DNA from 4 places in the Bacillus yunxiaonensis genome. Region 4 is predicted to be linked to each of the others. Evidence: riboswitches for the same ligand, from Rfam matches in the RefSeq annotation. Region 4 holds a riboswitch; each other region holds the start of a gene.
What was found. Region 4 has a riboswitch for S-adenosylmethionine ahead of mtnW (2,3-diketo-5-methylthiopentyl-1-phosphate enolase). Riboswitches for the same ligand answer to the same signal wherever they lie in the genome.
Positions count from the first base shown of each region.

Region 1: linked by a shared signal. The riboswitch ahead of WAX78_RS03720 (hypothetical protein) and the one ahead of mtnW (2,3-diketo-5-methylthiopentyl-1-phosphate enolase) in region 4 are both predicted to bind S-adenosylmethionine.
Region 2: linked by a shared signal. The riboswitch ahead of WAX78_RS20720 (methionine ABC transporter ATP-binding protein) and the one ahead of mtnW (2,3-diketo-5-methylthiopentyl-1-phosphate enolase) in region 4 are both predicted to bind S-adenosylmethionine.
Region 3: linked by a shared signal. The riboswitch ahead of WAX78_RS03620 (M20 family metallopeptidase) and the one ahead of mtnW (2,3-diketo-5-methylthiopentyl-1-phosphate enolase) in region 4 are both predicted to bind S-adenosylmethionine.

Region 1 covers NZ_JBAWSV010000001.1:743,982-749,463, forward strand. The annotation lists gene WAX78_RS03705 (serine hydrolase domain-containing protein) at 1-229, shown strand, start outside; gene WAX78_RS03710 (hypothetical protein) at 275-643, opposite strand; gene WAX78_RS03715 (NAD(P)H-dependent oxidoreductase) at 640-1,215, opposite strand; partial or broken gene WAX78_RS03720 (hypothetical protein) at 1,507-1,805, opposite strand; SAM riboswitch class I at 1,874-1,972, opposite strand; gene WAX78_RS03725 (hypothetical protein) at 2,119-2,310, shown strand; gene WAX78_RS03730 (VOC family protein) at 2,395-2,859, opposite strand; gene WAX78_RS03735 (ECF transporter S component) at 3,344-4,030, opposite strand; gene WAX78_RS03740 (ABC transporter ATP-binding protein) at 4,006-5,482, opposite strand, start outside.
Region 2 covers NZ_JBAWSV010000008.1:192,118-197,599, forward strand. The annotation lists gene WAX78_RS20710 (MetQ/NlpA family ABC transporter substrate-binding protein) at 126-980, opposite strand; gene WAX78_RS20715 (methionine ABC transporter permease) at 1,008-1,673, opposite strand; gene WAX78_RS20720 (methionine ABC transporter ATP-binding protein) at 1,663-2,682, opposite strand; SAM riboswitch class I at 2,801-2,907, opposite strand; gene WAX78_RS20725 (cysteine hydrolase family protein) at 3,103-3,666, shown strand; gene WAX78_RS20730 (PH domain-containing protein) at 4,062-4,478, shown strand; gene pruA (L-glutamate gamma-semialdehyde dehydrogenase) at 4,524-5,482, opposite strand, start outside.
Region 3 covers NZ_JBAWSV010000001.1:723,280-728,761, forward strand. The annotation lists gene WAX78_RS03615 (glycosyltransferase family 2 protein) at 1-91, shown strand, start outside; gene WAX78_RS03620 (M20 family metallopeptidase) at 523-1,716, opposite strand; SAM riboswitch class I at 1,810-1,914, opposite strand; gene WAX78_RS03625 (AAA domain-containing protein) at 1,990-4,272, opposite strand; gene WAX78_RS03630 (GNAT family N-acetyltransferase) at 4,445-4,906, shown strand; gene WAX78_RS25140 (IS3 family transposase) at 5,004-5,105, shown strand; gene WAX78_RS03635 (kinase) at 5,173-5,482, shown strand, end outside.
Region 4 covers NZ_JBAWSV010000002.1:68,548-74,029, forward strand. The annotation lists gene WAX78_RS06315 (carbon-nitrogen family hydrolase) at 1-629, opposite strand, end outside; gene WAX78_RS06320 (pyridoxal phosphate-dependent aminotransferase) at 733-1,923, shown strand; SAM riboswitch class I at 1,977-2,083, shown strand; gene mtnW (2,3-diketo-5-methylthiopentyl-1-phosphate enolase) at 2,148-3,392, shown strand; gene WAX78_RS06330 (2-hydroxy-3-keto-5-methylthiopentenyl-1-phosphate phosphatase) at 3,389-4,048, shown strand; gene WAX78_RS06335 (methylthioribulose 1-phosphate dehydratase) at 4,045-4,683, shown strand; gene WAX78_RS06340 (1,2-dihydroxy-3-keto-5-methylthiopentene dioxygenase) at 4,661-5,173, shown strand; gene WAX78_RS06345 (hypothetical protein) at 5,417-5,482, shown strand, end outside.

The DNA.
Region 1 (5,482 bases), on a different contig from region 4:
TCCAGTTGGTGATGGTGAAGCATATTCATACCATAATCAATGGTGGATTCCCCATAACGAACATGGTGCATTCGAGGTACATGGGAGTTATGGGCAACGTTTATATATTGATCCAACTGCGCATATGGTTATCGTTCACTTTTCATCAAATGCTAATCATAATGGAGAAATACAATCCACATATGGAGATATGTATTTACAAATCGCTAAGTATTTACAAAAACACTAAAATTAGACCGAAATTCTCAAAGTTTTTGTTACAAAAAGAGTTGTCTTACGGCAGCTCTTTCTCTATGATCATCATTACATTTTTCCATTGTTCTTCTGAAAAGCATAAAGGTTTTAACTGAAATACCATTGAGCACAAATCTTCTATATAACGAACGTTTTCTTGTAAAAATTCCCACCTAAGCAACTTAGGTATATACAAATCTGCAACCTGTTTATTTTGTTCTACTAAAATGTCTACTTCTCTCTCACAAATACCCATTATAAGATATTCTTCCCGCACTTCTTGTTTAACTTTAGAAAATTGCTTGCTATTCTCTTTTATCCCTAATAAACAAGAAAGATAAGAATAAAACAAGTCATCTTCTCTTTCACATACACTCATAATTTTATAAATCTGTTCCTTATTTTTCATAATTTTGCCGCCTTCTCATATATCTTTTGCAGCCATTTTTCTCTTTTTTCTTGTTTACTACTTTTCACAGATTGAAATACAGAACGCTTTATGTTATGTATCCTACAAAAGGACAATATTCCTTTCTTCATCACAATCCATTCAGCTGATCGGTACAAAAGAGCAGCGTACCATAAAGGAGAATCTAATGTATGAATCACCCATGCTTGTTTTCCTGTAAGTAATCCTTTAGGCATTCTCTCTTCATATTTGTAAGCAAAACCTGAAACAAATACTCGGTCAATAAACCCCTTTAATATCGCAGGCATACTCCACCACCAAACTGGATAAATAAAAATGAAGTAATCTGCCTCTGCAACTAATTCCCTATATTTTCTTGTTTCTTCCTCATGCACTAAATCTCTTCTCTTTTTTGTCTCGTTAAAGGTTAGAACCGGATTAAATTGTTCCTTATACAAATCAAGAACGGTTACAGAGTGACTTGTTTTTTGTAATCCTTGTTCTACATGTTTCAAAATAGCAGCATTGAAGCTTGATGGGTTTGGATGCGTGTATACAATCAATATATTCATTGTAAATAACACCTTTCCTTTAATTCCCTTTTGACTTTTCGTGGGCCCACATGCTATTCTAATACATGTCAAAGGGCAAGCCCCTTCGACAAAAGCAACGACACCTATTCGGCGATGGTGTCTTTTTTATTTGTTAGCCGAGAACGCCCATCTTTCGGGGCACATTTAATTTTTGAACACTACACACTCAGCACCATTTCCTTGTAAAAAGACTGCATAGTACAGTCTTTTTATCTACATACCTCGAAAATAAGTGAATTTTCAAATAAATTATAACATAAAAAAGAGAGATCAACTCCCTCTTTTCTCTTTTGCTATGTAGCAAATCCCCTTATCATTATATATTTGTGCGGCCCTGCTAAAGTAATTTTTCCATCCAGTTTTAGTTCATCGAGTAACCGCAATAAATAAAATTGTTGAAGCATCTTTTTTGCAAATTTCCCTTTATGTTCAGAAGCAATATACTCTTGAATATCCAATAACGTAATCGGCTCTTCTTGTTCTTCCATATATTCGTAAATTGCACTGCGCAACGTAATATATTTCTCAAGTGTCACAGTTATGTCCACTCCTTTCTTCTCGTTGTCCATCTTTCATTATCGGTTTTTTTGCAATAAAAAAACCTCTTCGATAAGAAGAAGCGGAACATGTCTCTTCCTTCTTATCTTCCAGAACAAAACTGTTCTGCTGGAATTAGCACCTGCATTGCGGTTGCTGGGTTTCATCGGGCCAGTCCCTCCACCTCTCTGGATAAGAAAATATTCACTTTATCTCTTACTATAATGCATATAACCAAAAAAGTCAATTCCTATAAGAATAATCAGGATTTATTTTTTAGAAAACTATTATATTTTGTTTCGTTTTGCTCATACTACAAATGTATAGACCAAAGGAGGTGCAATCATGCAAAAAAATGCACGTGGTCATGTTCAAGATTCTTGCCAGGCTTTACATGAAGCAAAAAACTGTTTACAAAACGCCTTGCAAACAGTCGAGAAATCAGATAATCGTCAACGCATTGAACAATCTTTACAAGCTGTCCAACATGCGTTGCAACAGTGTGATAGTACGGCAGATATTTTATCTCAAGAATGAAAAATTCCCAAAAATAAAAAGTAAGCACGTATGAATCGTGCTTACTTTTTATTTATTAACTTAATATCAACTCTTATTTTGTTTTTAAACGTTTCTATTAGGAACTTCTTTTTCCCATTCACTTAAAAATGGTACATATCCAAGTTCATTGGGTTCATCAGATAATAAAGAAATAAACTCCAGCTTATTTCCATCATAATCGAGAAAGTAAACACTCGCTGCCGGCATCCAGCTTTGGACAATGGGTTCTTGATTCCCTTTTCCTTGGCTTCCAATCACTTCTATCCCTCTCTCTTCCAGCCATATTTTGGACTGTTTTAAGAAATTCAATTCTACCTCGAAAGCGAAATGATTGAGCTGAATATAAGCATCTGTTGGCACTTCCCATAATCCCAGCATTTGTCGTCTATCTTCTCCTATCCAAAAAAAGGCTACTTTCCTTTCAGGTGATTTTCTCGCTAGCTTTAATCCAAGTTTATTTTGGTAAAAATCAATTGCTCTCTCTAAATCCCTTACATGTAAATGTGTTTCGTATATACTCTTTATCATGTTTTACATCCCTTCTTCGTACTAATGCAATAAATTTCAACTACTGGCAATGGGCGTGTTCCCCATACATTAATTAGTTACAGCGATTATGCCAGGCCAACAGTTATCACTCATCTCTCCCCTTGTTTTCACTCAATTTTACGATAGGGAATTTATATACAAAAGGGGGAAATCTGAAATATCACTCTCTTTATCACTACCAGTATATAGATATATCATTATTACAACATCCATCTGTTGTATCATCTTTCTATTTATGAGTGCAGTACCATAGTATGAGAAACAAAGTATGAATTGGATTCTAATTCCTAAATAGTTAATTAAAAATGCACTTACTTATACATAAAAAAGACACCCCTTACATCATGTAAGAAGTGTCTCAAAAAGCGAACGAATATGTAAGTCGCGATCCTACTGTATATATTTATGTCTTATAAGAAAAACTTATTCCCTATTTACTTGGGAAAACGTGCGTTGCATTTCCTCATTCTAATATACCGTACTTCTTCTTAAAACGTGCCAATATTTTAATCCAAGATGTGCTAAACACCCAAAGAAAAAATACATTGGAAAGTGCATGTGCAAGATCAAAATAAAAACTTGTAATATACGCCTTTATAAAAGTATCCCATGTTAGTTCTTTCAAAAAACCAATAAGAAACCATAAATTCATAACCCAGTTAAAAGCAAATCCTGCAATAAATCCAAAGAGAACTCTTCCCCATAATGTTTTCATCATCCACGTATGACGCAGCAGTCCTGCTGAAAAACCCATCATACCCCAGCAAAACATTTGCCACGGAGTCCAAGGCCCTTGCCCTAGGAATATATTAGAAACTAACGCAGCTGTTGCACCGATAAGAAAACCCGTCTCACTACCAAAAACAATCGCTGATACAATAATAACAAACGAAGTTGGTTGTACACTTGGAATGAAAGAAAATGGTACACGACTAATCGCAGCAATTGCCGCTAGGACAGCTACAAGTACAATTTCACGCGAAACAAAAGCTTTTTTCTCAAAACGCACGTAAAATGGCAACATAATCACAATTAAAAAGAAAAGACTGCACCATATATAATATTGATCCGTCACAAAAGACGTAAATAAAAGTGTAATAATCAACACTAAAAAAACGACTACAACTATACCAGCATATCTTTTGGACACGCCTCAAACACATCCTCCCATGTTAAAGCATACGGCAGTTGTTTACGAATAAAACGATTAACAGATGTTGTATAAAAAAAGTTCTCACTAAAAAAGCGGGCCGGTGTGTCTTCCATAATAATTTTCCCATCAAATAACATGATACAGTTATCCACATATTTTGCTGCAAACTCAATATCATGCGTCGCCATAACAATCGTCGTTCCTTCTTTTTGTAATTGCTGAAACAACTCGCCAAGCTGTTCTTTCTTGCCTGGATCTAATCCCTTTGTCGGTTCATCTAATAATAATAGATTTGGCTTTGACAATAACACTGTACAAAGAGCGATTAATTGCTGTTCTCCGCCGCTACAATCATGCGGATGGCGATTAAGAATATGCAAGATTGAAAACTTCCGAAGCATTTCTTCTACTTTTTCATTCGCTTCTTTTTTATATAATTGTTGCGCACGGCTAAAAAGCTCGTCCCAAACAGTATCATGTGTAAAATGATAGTAAGGGTGCTGCGATACATAACCAATTTTTTTAAAGCGCTCTGTTACTTCTGTTTTATGAATTAACTTACCTTCCCAAATCACTTTTCCTCTGCGACATTTTTGCAGCCCTGCTAAAAGCGTTAATAACGTTGATTTTCCGGTACCATTTTTTCCAACAAGCGCTGTCCATTGTCCCTGTTTAACCGTCAGCATCAAATCCTGCAAAATGAACGGTCCATGTTTTTCATATTGAAATGAAACATGTTTTGCTTGTAACAGTACATCCCTCTTTTCTGCATGTTGCGGAGGGGTATCATACTGAAATTCATTTAAAATCGAACGAATTTGTTTTTGTGCATCACGAACTGTAAACGGAACATTTTCAGCCTTCCATTCTAAAAACAAACGTGGAATTTGCGGAATATATGGGCGAAATGCTTTTACTTTCCACATTTCTGGAATCACTTTATTTGGTTTTCCATCATAGACAATGGTACCTTCATCCATAAAAACAATTCGGTCGGCGAGAGGAACCACTTCATCTAAACGATGCTCACTCAAAATAATTGTAATTCCTAGTTCTTCATGAATTCGTTTCAATAGTCCTAAAAAATCTTTTGCTGCAATTGGATCTAGCTGTGCTGTCGGTTCATCTAATAGCAATAATTTAGGCTGCAAAACAAGTACAGCAGCTAGATTAACAAGCTGCTTTTGTCCACCAGATAACGTATGTACAGATTGATGCAACATATCTTGAAACCCTAAAAAACTAATTAATTCAGCAATTCTTTTTTGAATTACAGTTGTTTCATAGCCGACGTTCTCAAGAGAAAATGCAAGTTCTTGAATCACTGTGTCCATCACAAGCTGATTCTCCGGGTTTTGAAATACCATGCCGATTTCTTGAGCCGATAATAAACCTGGTATTGAATGCAAACATTCCCCATCATAATACATGCCGCCTTCTCTCATTCCA
Region 2 (5,482 bases), on a different contig from region 4:
CAAATATGAGATTCTATATTTCACAGAATTAGAGGGTACAAAATTAGGGTATTGTCTGTTAGGTGCTATATGTTGAACTACTTATCAGCAGAGGGGGCTCATCTGATAATTAATTAAACCCAATATTATTTCACAATCTTCTCAATCTCTTTCAATGGAAGATTCACAGAAATAGATCCACCATTTGTTTCTTTCTTTAGTGCTTCTTCTACTTCTTTAGAGTGATACAATTCAATAATCCTTTTGTATGTTGCGTTATCTTTGTCTTTCGTACGAGCAGCAAAAATGTTTAAGTATGGTTTTGCACTATCATTCTTTGGATCTTCTAAGAAAATAGCATCTTTCACTGGATCAAGTTTTGCTTGTCCTGCTACGCCATTGTTAATAACAGATGCTGCTACGTCTTTTAATACGCGCGGTGTTTGCTGCGCTACAACCGGTGTGATTTTTAATTTTTTTTGATTTTCAACAATACCACTTGGATCACCAAATAAACCAAAATCTTTTTTCAATTTTAATAATCCAGCTGCATCGAGAAGTTTTAACGCGCGAGCTTGGTTTGTTGGATCATTCGGAATTGCAATTTCTGCACCATTTGGAATGTCGCTTGGTTTCTTATACTTTTCTGAGAATAATCCCATTGGGGCAATTTGCGTTGTACCAATTGCTGTAATATCTAGTTTATGTTCTTTTTTAAACTGCTCTAGAAATGCAATATGTTGAAAGGCATTTAGTTCAATATCTCCATCGGCTAACGCTTTATTTGGTGTAGTATAATCAGAGAACTCGACTAGCTTAATTTTAATTCCTTCTTTTTCAGCTTTCTTTTTGAGGATATTCCATGATTCCCCGTCTGATCCAGTTACACCAATACGAACCACTTTTTCCTTCGCGGCTGCTTCTTTTGAATCTTTCCCACAACCACTCAATACCGATACACTCACAAGGGCTGAAAGTGCAAATGCTAATATTTTTTTCATTTCATTTTCCTCTTTTCTTTTTCTGATTTATGATCTACGTAAAAATCTCTTCGCAAAATAATTCCCTAAGTTTTGCGCAATTTGTACAAGAATGATTAATAATACAACTGTTACAAACATAACGGATGTATCAAAACGTTGATATCCGTATGTCATTGATAAATCTCCTAGACCGCCGCCGCCAACTAGACCGGCTACTGCTGAAAATTCAATTAGTGCAACTGTCATAAACGTAACCCCTAAAATTAATGGTGCTAAAGCTTCTGGAACGAGAATTTCAAAAACAATTCTTAACGGAGAAGCTCCCATTGCTTGGGCTGCCTCAATAACTCCCTTCGGAACAGAAACAAGGTTCGTTTCTACCATTCTGGCAATTCCAATAGAAGCAACAACTGTCATTGGAAAAATGGCAGCAGCTGTTCCAATCGTTGTTCCAATAACAGCACGCGTCACAGGACTAAGAGCTACTAAAAAGATAATGAACGGAATAGGACGAATCGTATTAATAACAATATTAAGGATAGAAAAGACCAGTTTATTTTCTAAAAAATTACCTTTTCTTGTTACATATAAAAGTAAACCTAGAGGTATACCAAGAATTGTAGCGAATATAAGGGTAGCAATAACCATTAATACCGTATCCCCAGTCGCATCTACAATCCGCGGCCAAAATGTACTCCAATCAACTTGCACGACTTTCGACCTCCTTCAATTGAACTTGCAAGCGTAGATGCTGAATTGCCTTTTGAATTTCTTTTGCCTCTCCTTGTAGTTCAACAAGAAGATTCCCAAATAAAATACCTTGTAATTCAATAATATTTCCATAGAGTACATTTACATCCACGTGATAATGCTTAGCAATATAGGACAATAACGGCTGTCCTGTTGCTTCACCTGTAAATGTTATACGGTAAATGAGTCCTCCATTTTGAATTTTAGCGATTACACTCTCTGGTAAGTGATCATTAATAACAGACCTTACGAAGTTTTGTGTCGTTTTTGTTTTCGGTCTTGTAAATACATCAAAAATCGTGCCTTCTTCAATCACCTTTCCCTTTTCCATAACAGCAACCCGGTGACAAATTTCTTTTACAACATGCATCTCATGCGTAATAAGAAGAATTGTAACCTTATATTCTTTATTTACCTTTTTTAATAGATTTAAAATTTCTGACGTTGTTTCTGGGTCCAATGCCGATGTAGCTTCATCACAAATTAGTACATCTGGGTATGTAGCAAGTGCTCTTGCGATGCCAACGCGCTGTTTCTGCCCTCCAGATAATTGCTCTGGATAATAATTCGCCTTATCTTCTAATCCGACAAATTGTAATAATTCTGTTACTCGCCTTTTAATTTCATTCTTTGGTAACTTCGCTAATTTGAGTGGATAAGCAATATTTCCATATACTGTTCGTGAATGGAACAAATTAAAGCTTTGAAAGATCATCCCAATCCTTTGACGCAACCGTCGTAACTCTTTTGTCGATAACGATGTAATATCTTTCCCATCAATAGACACAATACCTGATGTTGGACGCTCTAACATATTGACTAAACGTAAAAGTGTACTTTTCCCGGCACCACTAAAACCGATAATACCGAAAATTTCCCCTTGCTCAATCGTTAAGGATACATCTTCCACCGCATGTACAGATTGACCGCTCGACTCATAAACTTTACTCACTCTGTCGAATGAAATCATCCTATTCCCTCCTATTTGCTGTAACAACTCCAAGTCATTCTTGAGGCAAATAAAAAATGCCCTTCTTCTTATCCAATTTCATAAGAAGAAGGGCACTTGAATATGCTACGCTCACATCTTCTTATCTTCCAAGCTCCAAAGAGCTTGCTGGAATTAGCACGGTATTCAAAAGAATCCGTTGCTGAGGTATCATAGGGCCAGTCCCTCCACCTCTCTGGATAAGAATTCATATCGATTTAGTTGTCATTTAATTAATTTTCATTATAAAACTCTGAAAAGTAAGAGTCAACTAAAAAATTAAACTTTTCAGTTTTAATTTAATGTAAATTTCTTTATCTCACATTTTTCTAAAAGGAAAACTCTCTAAAATAATGGAATAATTAAACGAATACAAAATCAAAACTGGAGGCTGTAACTGAAATGAAAACTGCTCTTTTACTCGTTGATATCCAAAACGATTATTTTCCAAACGGAAAGATGGAACTGCGAAATGCTAGCGAAGCAAGTGAATATGCAAAACGCATACTTCAACATTTCCGTGAAACAAATCAGCCTATTTTTCATATCCAGCATGTTTCCACTCGCGAAAATGCAACATTTTTTCTTCCAAATACAGAAGGTATACACATTCATGAGAATGTTCGTCCTTTGCTGCAAGAAACAGTCATATTGAAACATTATCCAAATAGTTTTCGAGAAACTTCTCTATTCCAAGAATTACAAGATTTACAGATCGAACAAGTTGTTATATGCGGCATGATGACTCATATGTGCATTGATGCTACAGTACGAGCTGCCTTTGATTTTGGCTTTACATGTACAGTGATACATGATGCATGTGCAACGAAAGACTTAATCTTTAAAAATGTTTCTATTCCAGCTGTATACATTCACAATACAATTCTAGCTTCTTTAAATGAAGTGTATGCTAAGGTAATTAGCACAGAAGAGTTTTTACAACATGAAAAATCCCTTTGGTCTTAACCAAAGGGATTTTCTTTGTATCGTTTCACTTCTCTTACTCTTCCATCAGTGGGGGTTTTCTTTATCCCCCACCTAGCTTCTGTAGAAAAGCGAAGGCGGGGGGCCCGCGAATAGCGGGACAAATTTGTATTCTAGTACATTTTCATTTCCTATAATTCTATATTCTTATTAAGGTATAAAAAAAGAAACACCGCCTTCAGCGAGCAAACTGAAAGCGGTGTCTTCTTGTCTAATCATAGATTTTCCTTCAAATTGTATTATACAGGAAATTTATAAAATTTATACAAGGAAATATGACGAATGGGTCAAATTTTCTTGTCATTTTGTGTGTTTTTTATTTAAATTAATCAAAAAAACCAAAATAAGGTAAAATGATAAAGAAGGAGGTGCAACGAATGAGATTTCCAATTCAACGAAATCCACTACTTGCCTTACTCATTATTGCATTATGCCCAATACCTTTTATTCTCTTTTTTAATGAAAAGGCTGATGTAGGCTCTATTATAATAGGTATTATCATTTTACCTATTATACTTATGCTTCTATGGGCATTATTTCATTCTTATCACGAGATTACGAATACACGTCTCGTTGCTGTATTTGGCTTTGTCAAAATTATGATTCCACTTCACGAAATAACTAACATCAGATATACATACAACTTACTTTCTGCTCCCGCCTGGACGTTTAAGCGATTAGAAATTACTTATAGCAATTATGATATAGCGCTCATATCATTACCAAAAGACCCCGATTTATTTATAGAAAAAGTACAAGAAAAATGTCCACTTCTTCAAGATCATTCTATTTAATACACAAAAAGGCCTTCTCGGTTGAGAAGGCCTTTCTTATACTTCTTATAGAGTTTCAGAAGTAGTTTTTCCTTGCATGTGTAATGCTATATAGTCAGGTCCACCAGCTTTAGAATCTGTACCAGACATGTTAAAGCCACCGAATGGTTGGTAACCTACGATTGCACCAGTACATCCACGGTTGAAGTATAAGTTACCAACGTGGAAGTCTTCACGTGCTTTTTCAATATGTTCACGGTTATTAGAAACAACAGCTCCTGTTAAACCGTATTCAGTATTGTTCGCAATTGCAAGTGCATGATCAAAATCTTTTGCTTTGCAGAATGCTACAACTGGTCCGAAGATTTCTTCTTTCATAAGACGAGCATCTTCTGCAACGTCAGCGATGATTGTTGGCTTGATGAACCAACCTTGAGAATCATCACCTTCGCCACCTGCTACAAGTTTACCTTCTTCTTTACCAATCGCAACGTAGCTCATTACTTTATCGAATGCAGCTTGGTCGTTAACTGGTCCCATGTTTGTACCTTGTACAGCTGGGTTTCCTACTGTTAATTCATTTGTTAATTCAATTGCACGATTTAATACGTGATCGTATACATCTTCATGGATTACCGCACGAGAACATGCAGAACATTTTTGTCCTGAGAAACCAAATGCAGATGCAACGATAGATTTTGCTGCTAATTCAAGATCTGCTTCTTTATCAACAACGATTGTATCTTTACCGCCCATTTCAGCGATAACACGTTTTAACCAAATTTGTCCTGGATTTACTTTTGCTGCGCGTTCGTAAATACGAATACCAACATCACGTGATCCAGTGAAGCTGATGAAGCGTGTACGAGGATGATCAACTAAGTAATCTCCAACTTCAGATCCGCTACCAGGAATGAAGTTTACTACGCCTGCTGGTAAGCCAGCTTCTTCTAATACTTCCATAAACTTCGCTGCTACTACAGGTGTTGTACTAGCTGGTTTTAATAATACCGTGTTACCAGACA
Region 3 (5,482 bases), on a different contig from region 4:
ACTTAAAAATCCAAAAATAATCTTAGCCTATCTAAAAGGAAATGATAAAAAATACGCAGATAAAACATATTATGATAACCAAGAAAGATAATTGTGAAGATTCCTAAACAAATCATCATCAAATGAACTAGTGAAACAAGATAAATAAAATTTTAAAATAACTAAAAGAATCTTATTTATTTAGGATTCTTTTAGTTATTTTGAATGTAAACTTTTACATATTAGTTTACTTTCATTCCTTTGATTTTAATAAGTTTATATCGATTCATCCGTTTTCTCCAAAATCGCTGACGAAAGTATACATTCAAAACATAATAAAGTGAAACTTCCATAAGTGGGGGTTTTTTTTCATCCCCCACTTATGGAAAGCTCTCATCAATCGGGCTTTTACGGGCAGTTAACCCCCACCTATCGCTTCTCTCTAAATTTTGAGATGGGGGGCTTACTGCCCGTTAATGAGAAATAAATGTAAAACTGTAATCTGTTACTTCTTCATAACTAATTTTTTCATACAAATTTTTTCTATTTCCCATTCTTAAACTCTTGTTTAATGTTTTCTAACAATGTTTCTTCTGTAATTAAACGGAAAGCAGTTAGCGCTAACGCTTTTGCTCCAATGATTAATGCGTCATCTCCTCTTGCAGAGCGTGCTGCTTCTCGAAATGCATCTGTATGTGCAACTAAATCATCACGTCCAATTTTAATGTAAGGATGAATTGTCGGAATTACTTGGCTAACATTTCCGGCATCTGTAGAACCAATGCCGACACGTTCATCGCGGTGAACGTCTTCTCCCAATCCTTCTAGTTCTTCGGCAATTATCGCATTAAAAGCTTGATTAATTACTAAATTATCAATCTCATTTTGAAATTGTTCAATCTTTACTGTTGTACCAGCCGCAAGAGCGGCCCCCTGTGCAATATTACGTATCTTTTCTGTAATTTCGGTGCATCGTTTTCTCGTTTTTGCTCGAATAAAGAAACGAGCTGATGCATAATCCGGGATAATATTGGGCGCTTTTCCTCCATCTGTAATAATCCCATGAATACGCACGTCTGCAGGTAATTGTTGACGAAGTGCATTAATACTATTAAACAATTGAATAACTGCATCTAATGCATTAATTCCTGCTTCTGGAGATGCAGCAGCATGAGCTGGTTTACCGTAAAAATGAAAATCTAGTGGATCTAATGCAAGGGATGGACTAGTTGTTGCTGTTTTCCCGCTTGGATGAATCATAAGTGCTGCATCAATATCTTTAAACAAGCCTGCTTTTACATAACTTCCTTTTGCACTTCCGTTCGGTCCTCCTTCTTCTGCCGGTGTACCAAACACAACAACTTCTCCGCCAATTTCTTCAATCACCTCTGATAAAGCAATTGCCGCAGCTGTACTAATTGTTCCAATTAAATTATGTCCACAGGCATGACCTAAACCTGGAAGTGCATCATATTCTGCTAAAAAAGCAATTGTAGGTCCTTTCTTTCCAGAACTTTTTCTTGCAATAAAACCCGTTTCATGGCCAGCGATATGATGTTGAAGTTGAAAACCAGCACTTCCTAGCAATAAACTAAGCGTTTTTGATGCAAAAAACTCCTGATTCCCTATCTCTGGATTATCATGAATAGCATGACTCGTTTTCACATAAATCTCTTTTTGTTCCTCGATACTTTGTACAATTTTATTCCGATGTGTAGTAATTTGTAAAACTCCCATTTTGCATTCCCCTTTCAATATGTTAAATAAAAAAACCTCTTTCTAATAGATAGAAAGAGGCCTTAAAGTATACACAATAAATCTATGCCATCTTTCTTATCTTTCAAGCCTTGCACTTGCTGGAATTGGCACAGTATTCATAATGAATCCGCTGCCGAGGCTTCAAAGGGCCAGTCCCTCCACCTCTCATGATAAGAAATTACAAGTATTCGTATTTGAATTTGTTAAATTATTTTCATTCTAATTTTATTACATTTAAAAGTCAAGAAAATTCTATATTTTTATATCTAAAAATCCTTTTAATACTCCAATTGTTTGCGGAGCTTGTAGTCTCGCTACAATATATGGAAACTCCGGACTGCCATCAAATATCATATGAGCTGTTAATGGAGCACCTACCCACATTATTTCATCATCAATGATAACAAATGGCATCACTTTGTTTTGGCGACGTGCTTGTACGTTTTTTATTGGAATTGCACCTTCTGTATATATAATAACAGATGCTTCTGCACGTACTAACGCTTGCCAAATCCTCTTATCCATACGGCTTGAATTCGGGATGGACACAATAATTTTCTTTTTTGCTGAAATAATATCTTTTAATAATACTTTCGTTTCTTCAGCGCTTGTTTGTACAAACCATCGCAATCTCTTTGTAATTTTCCGCTCTAGAAACGTTCTTGATGTTGTACGATCATATACATTTCCTTGCCTTTGTAGGTGCTGTGTTAAATGAGATAAGGCTTGTTTTCGCGAAAGGTTTTGCTTCATATATTGACAATCTGATAACTGAATAAACTTCCCTCTTGCTCTTGTTACTGCAACATTAACAAGTCGATGGTTTTTTTGATCAAAAAACAGCACACCTGGGCGTTCTTGCGGATAACTATCAACTGTATCAAATAAAATCATATCACGTTCAGATCCTTGAAATTTATGAACGGTCGCTGCTAGTACAGGTGTATTTTTGAACTTTGTTTTTTGAAGAAATTCACGGATACATGTTGATAAAAAACGGGCCTGAGCACGATATGGTGTAACGATACCAATTGACGGTATTCCATCCATCAAGCCAATTAACATAAGTTGCATCGCTATTAGACCTGAAAAAATATTATAACGTGAGCTAGAGACAACATCTTTTAATGAATAAGCTCCGATATTACTTGTATCTAGTAAAACTGCTGCCTCCCTCATGAAAGGCTGTAAGTTTGCAATATCGTTACGGGATGTGACTGATGAATGGTCGAACACTTCATTTTTATAAATAAATTCATTTGTAAAACTTGAAATATGCGGATGCATACGGCGCTGCTCTTGCAACATGTATAAATTCGGGTGCTTTTTATGATCGTTTACAGATTCTACTATACCCGCATGATAAAACACATCTTCTTTTAACCATTTGTTCACAAGTTCATGATTTGATAAAGCAATCGGTGGTAATTGTAGAAAGTCGCCGCAAACGACAATTCGCTTTCCTAAAGAGGCTGCCAATGCTATTTGCGGAACATATGCCATACTCACTTCATCCACGACTACAAGGTCAAACGTTCTTTCGTAAACAAGCGAATCGATTGCACATTTCGATAATGTTGCCCCAATGACTTTTGCATTTTCAATATACTCTTTTTCAACTTCTTTCACTTTTGCTTTTTGCTTTCGAAGTTCTCCTTCTATTTCCTGCATTCTTTTCTTTTCAGAAGAAGTCGCTTTGTAAGAAAGGATTTTTTGTCTTAATTCTTGTCTTAATTCTTCTAAATACAGCCGTTCTTCTTCCCATTCTGCATTTGTCGATTCAACTAATCGCGTGGTAAGTAACGTTTCATGATCGCGAATTTGTTCATTTTGACTAAAACCATAGCGAATAACGTCTCCTGGTACCCATTTTTCTTTTTTCTCAATTTGCTTTGTTACTTCGCTCATTAATACATCAACTGCTGCATTACTATGAGCTAATACAAGAACAGATTTTCCACTTTGATAATGAGCTGCAATAATTCGTGATAAATTGTATGATTTTCCTGTTCCTGGCGGTCCCCAAATGTACGTTGTTGCATTATAAAAAGCACGGTATGCAAGTTCATTTTTCGCTTTTTTCATTTTCATAATATGCTTTGGTGTACTATCACCTTGTAATAACCGTTTCACGCGCTGACGTCTTTGTTTATCTTTTCTCACTTCTTTTAAACGCTCTTGCAATTGCTCTAACAGTTGCCACGGTTCACTATATAACGCTGCTTCATTTATATGGTGCTGCATGTAACAATTAAGTTTCACTTCAATCTCTAGTCCTTGAACAGATAGCACTTCCCCTGTTGCTTCGTCACCGTCAAATTCAATCCGAATTGGTGTTCCATCCGGTAAACTTACTTCAGAAATAAGCTGGAATATATATACACTACTTTCATAGTCTGTATATAGAAAACGTCCATTTATAATTGATAGTTTACTTCCACCAACCGTTTTCCAATGTTTAATTTCATATGCTAACGCTTGATGCCACTCTTTCATCGTCTCTGTTAATGAAGGAGTTTGCGTAGGTGTAATCATATCTATGTCTCCTTCCTCTACCTTAAAAAACATACTTTCTCACTATACCACAAATCATAGCTTATCCCTATTGCTGTTTCATTAGCAGCTTTATCTCATACCTTTAAATAAGATATAATAAAAAGAACTACTAGAAATCCTCAAAATCTATCTTAATAAAAAAGGTGATATTATGAGAATTAGTGAAACAAATAATTATGAAATAATTTCAAAACTAAATGAACCTGTACAAAACTTACATGCATCATTATATCCTGAACATTTTCACCCTTATCGCTACGATGCTGTAAAAGATTTTTTTCAAAATATGATTGATAGTCCTAGTTTTATTTTTTTACTGTTAGAAGAGTCTAATCAAACTGTCGGATATGCATGGTTAGAGATTAAAAGTTATCCAGGCAATGCTTTCAAAAAAATATATACATCTATATACATACATCAAATTAGTGTCCTAGAAACATATAGAAATAAAGGCTATGGCACACAATTACTAGATTACATTTACAAAATTGCAAAAAATAAAAACATAAGCATGATAGAACTTGATTATTGGCTGGCTAATACTACGGCTAAACAATTTTACGCAAAAAATGGATTTGATCTATATCGTGAATTCGTTTATAAAAAAATATAATATCATGATTTTTCATATCCTCTGTATCTAGAACTAATATTACATAATACTTTTATTCCAATATCTCTAATTAAAATCCAGAATCTTCACTATTATCATTAAATATGAATACATACGAAAGCAAAAGACTTATCGAAGTTTTAAAGAACTAAAACAAGCTGTAGACGAGTATATTCACTACTATAATCTGAACGGATAAAACCAAAATTGAATGGGTGTAGTCCTGTTGAATATCGTCTGATGAAAGTTGCATAGGAGATGAGAATTTGAAATCGACATTAATTATTCTTCGAGGAAACTCTGCAAGCGGTAAGACAACAATTGCGAAGGAACTACAAGAATATTTCGGTCAAGGGACGCTTCTGGTTTCTCAAGATGTGGTTCGCAGAGAAATGTTGAAAGTTCATGACACAATAGGCAATCTATCTCATGATTTAATTCGACAAATTACTGAATATGGAAATGGGAAATGTGGATTTGTCATTTTAGAAGGAATACTAAGCAATCGAAAGTATGGCGATATGTTGAGAGAATTAGTGGATTATTTTGATGGTAACGCATATGCATATTATTTCG
Region 4 (5,482 bases):
TGCCCTGCAAATACATTATTTAGATCACGTCCGGCACGATTGCACGCTACAACATAACATTGATTTTCAATTGCCCTTGCTTGAAGTAATAACCGCCAATGTGCTAGGCGAACAAGTGGCCACTCTGCTACAACGAATAATACTGTTGCCCCATGTGCAGCATGAACACGTATCCATTCTGGAAAACGAATATCATAGCAAATTGTTCCTGCGCACGGTATATCCTCTAATAGAAAATGCCCAGTTTCATTTCCAGCAATTAAATATTTATGCTCATCCATCAGTTGAAACAAATGAACTTTACTATACTCAGCCACAATTTCTCCGCTTCGATTACTAATATACATTGTATTTGTAACACCTTTCTCTGTTTGCTTAGCAATCGATCCTCCAACAATATTTACACAATTTTGCTTACTCCACTTCGATAATAGTTGTTTCGTGTATTCCCCATCTGGATCAGCAATTTCAGCAAGCCGATCTAAGTCATAACCTGTTGTCCATAGCTCTGGTAATACAATAACATCTGGCTTTTCCTTCATTGCTTCGTTTATTTTTTTCTCAGCGTGTTCTATATTTTTCTCTACATCACCAAAAGTGATATCCATTTGAATACAAGCAATTTTCATAGATTTCTCCCTACTCCCTTTTATTTTTTTCCTTTACAAAAAGTTGAAAAGATTATATCATTTGTCACTATAATTGCAACAATTTTCAAAAGAGGTGGAAAGTATGAAACATTTTCAACCTTCTGAGGTATTAACATCACTACCAACACAATTTTTTGCTACGCTTGTCACAAAAGTCAACAAAGCCGTGCAAGCTGGGCATGATGTTATTAACTTAGGACAAGGAAATCCAGATCAGCCAACACCAACGCATATCGTAACGGCACTACAGCGTGCAGCAGAACAGCCAATTCATCATAAATATCCGCCATTTCGCGGACATGAAAGCTTAAAAGAAGCTGTCGCTACGTTTTATGAGCGTGAATACGGTGTACAGTTAAATCCCAAAACCGAAGTAGCTGTTTTATTTGGCGGGAAAGCCGGATTAGTTGAGCTACCGCTTTGTTTTACAAATCCAGGCGATACAATTCTCGTTCCTGATCCTGGTTATCCAGATTATTTATCAGGTGTTGCCTTAGCGAAAACAAAGTTTTCAACAATGCCATTATTAGCAGAAAATCGATTTTTACCTGATTATACAAAGATTGATAAACAAACTGCTGAACAAGCAAAATTAATGTTTTTAAACTATCCAAATAATCCAACCGGAGCTGTTGCAACAACAGAATTCTTTGAGGAAACTGTATCATATGCAAACAAACATGACATTTTAGTTTGTCATGATTTCGCATATGGTGCTATCGGTTTTGATACCAAAAAACCAATTAGTTTCTTACAAGTGGATGGAGCAAAAGATGTTGGCATTGAAATTTATACGTTATCAAAAACATATAATATGGCAGGATGGCGCATTGCATTTGCCGTTGGGAATGAAAGTGTCATCGAAACGATCAACTTATTACAAGATCATATGTACGTCAGTATTTTTGGTGCCGTGCAAGAAGCTGCTTGCGAAGCTTTATTAAGTCCGCAAACTTGCGTAGATGAACTAGTAGAACGCTATGAATCTCGAAGAAATGCTTTAATTGCCGCTTGTCGTTCTATCGGCTGGAATGTTGTTGCACCAAAAGGATCTTTTTTCGCATGGCTTCCTGTTCCAGATGGATATACGTCAGAGCAATTTGCTGATGTACTATTAACGCAAGCACACGTTGCCGTCGCACCAGGTATCGGATTTGGTGAACACGGAGAAGGTTATATTCGCGTTGGTTTATTACATACAGAAGAACGCCTTCGAGAAGCAGTTCATAGAATTGATCAATTAAAAATTTTCAAAAAAATATTGACAACATAAAAATTCTCTGTCAAAATTCAGTTATCAAAAAAAATTAAAGCATTTCCAAATACTTCTTATCAAGAGCAGGTGGAGGGACGAGCCCGATGAAACCCGGCAACCGATCTACTTTATGTAGGCACGGTGCTAATTCTCGCAGCATTACGCTGACAGATAAGGAGCTGGTTGTAAAAAACCTCTCCTTAGCTGAGAGGTTTTTTTTATTCAACTAGGAGGTTATGAAAATGAGCGGAATAATAGCAACATACTTAATTCATGATGATTCTCACAATTTAATTCACAAAGCAGAGCAAATCGCTCTCGGTTTAACAGTTGGTTCGTGGACACACTTACCTCACTTACTACAAGAACAATTAAAACAACATAAAGGCTCCGTCATTAGCGTGGAAGAATTAGAAAACAACGAAAAAACAAATATATACCTTGATAAAAAAGTAAAGCGAGGCCTTATTAAAATTCATTATCCATCTGCTAACTTCAGTACCGACTTACCAGCAATTTTCACCACTGTTTTCGGAAAATTGTCACTAGACGGAGAAATTAAATTAATTGATTTAACATTTTCTGATGATATAAAAAAGCTTTTTCCAGGTCCTAAATTTGGTATTAATGGGATACGAAACACATTGAAAGTTCACGACCGCCCTCTTCTCATGAGTATTTTCAAAGGAATGATTGGCCGAAATATCGGCTATTTGAAAACACAGCTTCGCGATCAAGCAAGCGGAGGTGTAGACATTGTAAAAGATGACGAAATTTTATTTGATAATCCGTTAACACCACTGTCTGAACGGATCCGAGCTGGAAAAGAAGTATTGCAGTCCGTTTACGAAACATATGGTCATAAGACGTTATATGCTGTTAATCTTTCAGGACGCACTTATGATTTAAAAGAGAAGGCGAAACAAGCCGTTGCAGCTGGAGCTGATCTATTACTCTTCAATGCATTTGCTTATGGACTTGATGTTTTACAAGCTTTAGCGGAGGACGATGATATTTCTATTCCAATCATGGCACACCCAGCAGTAAGCGGGACTTACATAGCATCTGATTTATATGGATTTTCATCTTCCTTATTACTCGGCAAGCTCCTTCGCTATGCAGGCGCAGATTTTTCATTATTTCCATCACCTTATGGAACTGTCGCTTTAAAACAAGAAGAAGCACTTTCTTTAGCAAAATCACTTACAGATGAAAATGAGCCATTTAAACGAAGTTTTCCTGTTCCATCTGCTGGCATTCACCCAGGACTTGTTCCGCTTCTTATTCGTGATTTTGGTCAGCAATGTGTCATTAATGCTGGTGGCGGTATTCACGGACACCCATCTGGCGCACAGGGAGGCGGAAAAGCATTTCGATCTGCTATCGATGCAACGCTAACAAACATACCTCTTCATGAGGTTAATGATCCTAATTTACAAGCCGCCTTGCGTTTATGGGGCAATCCTTCTGGAGAGGTGAAGGCATGAGTATTCAAATTTTTTGCGATTTCGATGGCACAATTACAAATAACGATAATATTGTTGCCATTATGGAAAAGTTTGCACCGCCAGAAGCGGAAACAATTAAACAACAAATTTTATCACAAGAACTTTCTATTCAAGAAGGTGTTGGAAAACTTTTTTCTCTATTACCTACAAGTCTACAAAATGAGATTACAGCTTTCATTAAAGAAACCGCAGTCATTCGTACTGGCTTTATAGAATTTGTACAGTTTTTACGAGATAACAATATCTCACTTTATATCATATCAGGAGGAATGGACTTTTTTGTTTATCCTCTTCTCGAAGGACTTGTTGATTTTAAGCAAATTTATTGTAATACAACTGATTTTTCTAATGAAACAATTCAAGTAAATTGGCCACATTTGTGTGATGAACATTGTGAAAATGAATGTGGTCTTTGTAAATCAACGCTTATTCGCAATTTAAGTTCACGGAATAATTTTAAAATTGTAATTGGGGATTCTATTACAGATTTACAAGCCGCAAAACTTGCTGATAAAGTGTTTGCTCGTGACTTTCTTATTACAAAATGCAAAGAACATCACATTTCTTATACACCTTTTGAAACATTTCATGATATCCAAAACGAAGTAGGGAAATTGTTGGAGGTGATAAAGTGAAACAGTTATTTCGTCAATGGCAAGAGCTAAGTGACCTGAAAAAAGAATTAACCGACCGAAATTGGTTTCCAGCAACAAGCGGAAATATTTCCATAAAAGTGAGCGACAATCCACTTACCTTTCTCATTACAGCAAGTGGAAGAGATAAAACAAAAACAACGCCAGATGACTTTCTGTTAGTCAATCAAAATGGGGATCCTGTTTTAGAAACAGATTTACGCCCTTCTGCAGAAACATTGTTACATACTCACATTTATAACAATACAAACGCTGCATGCGTCTTGCATGTCCATACAACCGATAACAATGTCATTACAAACGTATATGACAAAGAAGTTGTACTCTGCAATCAAGAAATTATTAAAGCTCTCAACATTTGGGAAGAAGGAGCCTCTATTCGAATTCCAATCATTGAAAATTACGCTCATATTCCAACGTTAGGTGAGAATTTCCGTAATCATATTTATGAAGATGCAGGAGCAGTTTTAATCCGAAATCACGGTATTACAGTATGGGGAAAAGATAGCTTTGATACAAAAAAAAGATTAGAAGCATATGAGTTTCTATTCCAGTTCCATATTAAACTTTTATCAATTAAAGGAGGCGTTCAACATGGCGCAAATTCGTATTCATGAAGTTAACACTCGTATTGAAAAAGAAATAGAAGTACAACAATTTTTACAAAATGAAGGTGTTTTGTATGAGAAATGGGATATCATAAAACTTCCTGCTCATTTACAAGAAAACTATGCATTAACTGATGAAAGTAAGAAAGAAATTTTAGCAGTGTTCGCAGAAGAGGTCGCTGATGTTTCTAAGCGCCGCGGCTATCAAGCAAGCGATGTTATCTCACTTTCTAACGCAACACCGAATTTAGATGAATTATTAGTAAACTTTAAACAAGAACACCATCATACTGATGATGAAGTTCGCTTTATTGTTAGCGGACATGGCATTTTTGCCATTCAAGGAAAAGATGGTCGTTTCTTTGATGTTGAACTTGAACCAGGCGATTTAATTTCGGTTCCTGAAAACACGAGACATTACTTTACACTTCAAGATGATCGTCAAGTTGTCGCAATTCGTATTTTTGTGACAACTGAAGGTTGGGTTCCTATTTACTAAGGTAGTACGTTGAATAAAAGGAATGGATTCCCCTTTTTCTTCCTTTTATTCACTCTACATATATACATCCTCCTATGGGCAGGTTTATCTCTATACAGGAGATAAACCTGCATTTTTTGTTGAATAATTTTTTACAATTTTATGAACATTTTGTGAATTTTTTCTGAATATTCTGTTTAAAATGTGTTATAATACAAATAATAGAAAAAACAAGTGAAATTGTAAAAAGGAGGAAGGGAATACATGGAGTTAATTTTAGCCATTCTTTTCGGTGTCGTTTGCGGGTCTATACCTGCTGTTGTGGGAGCT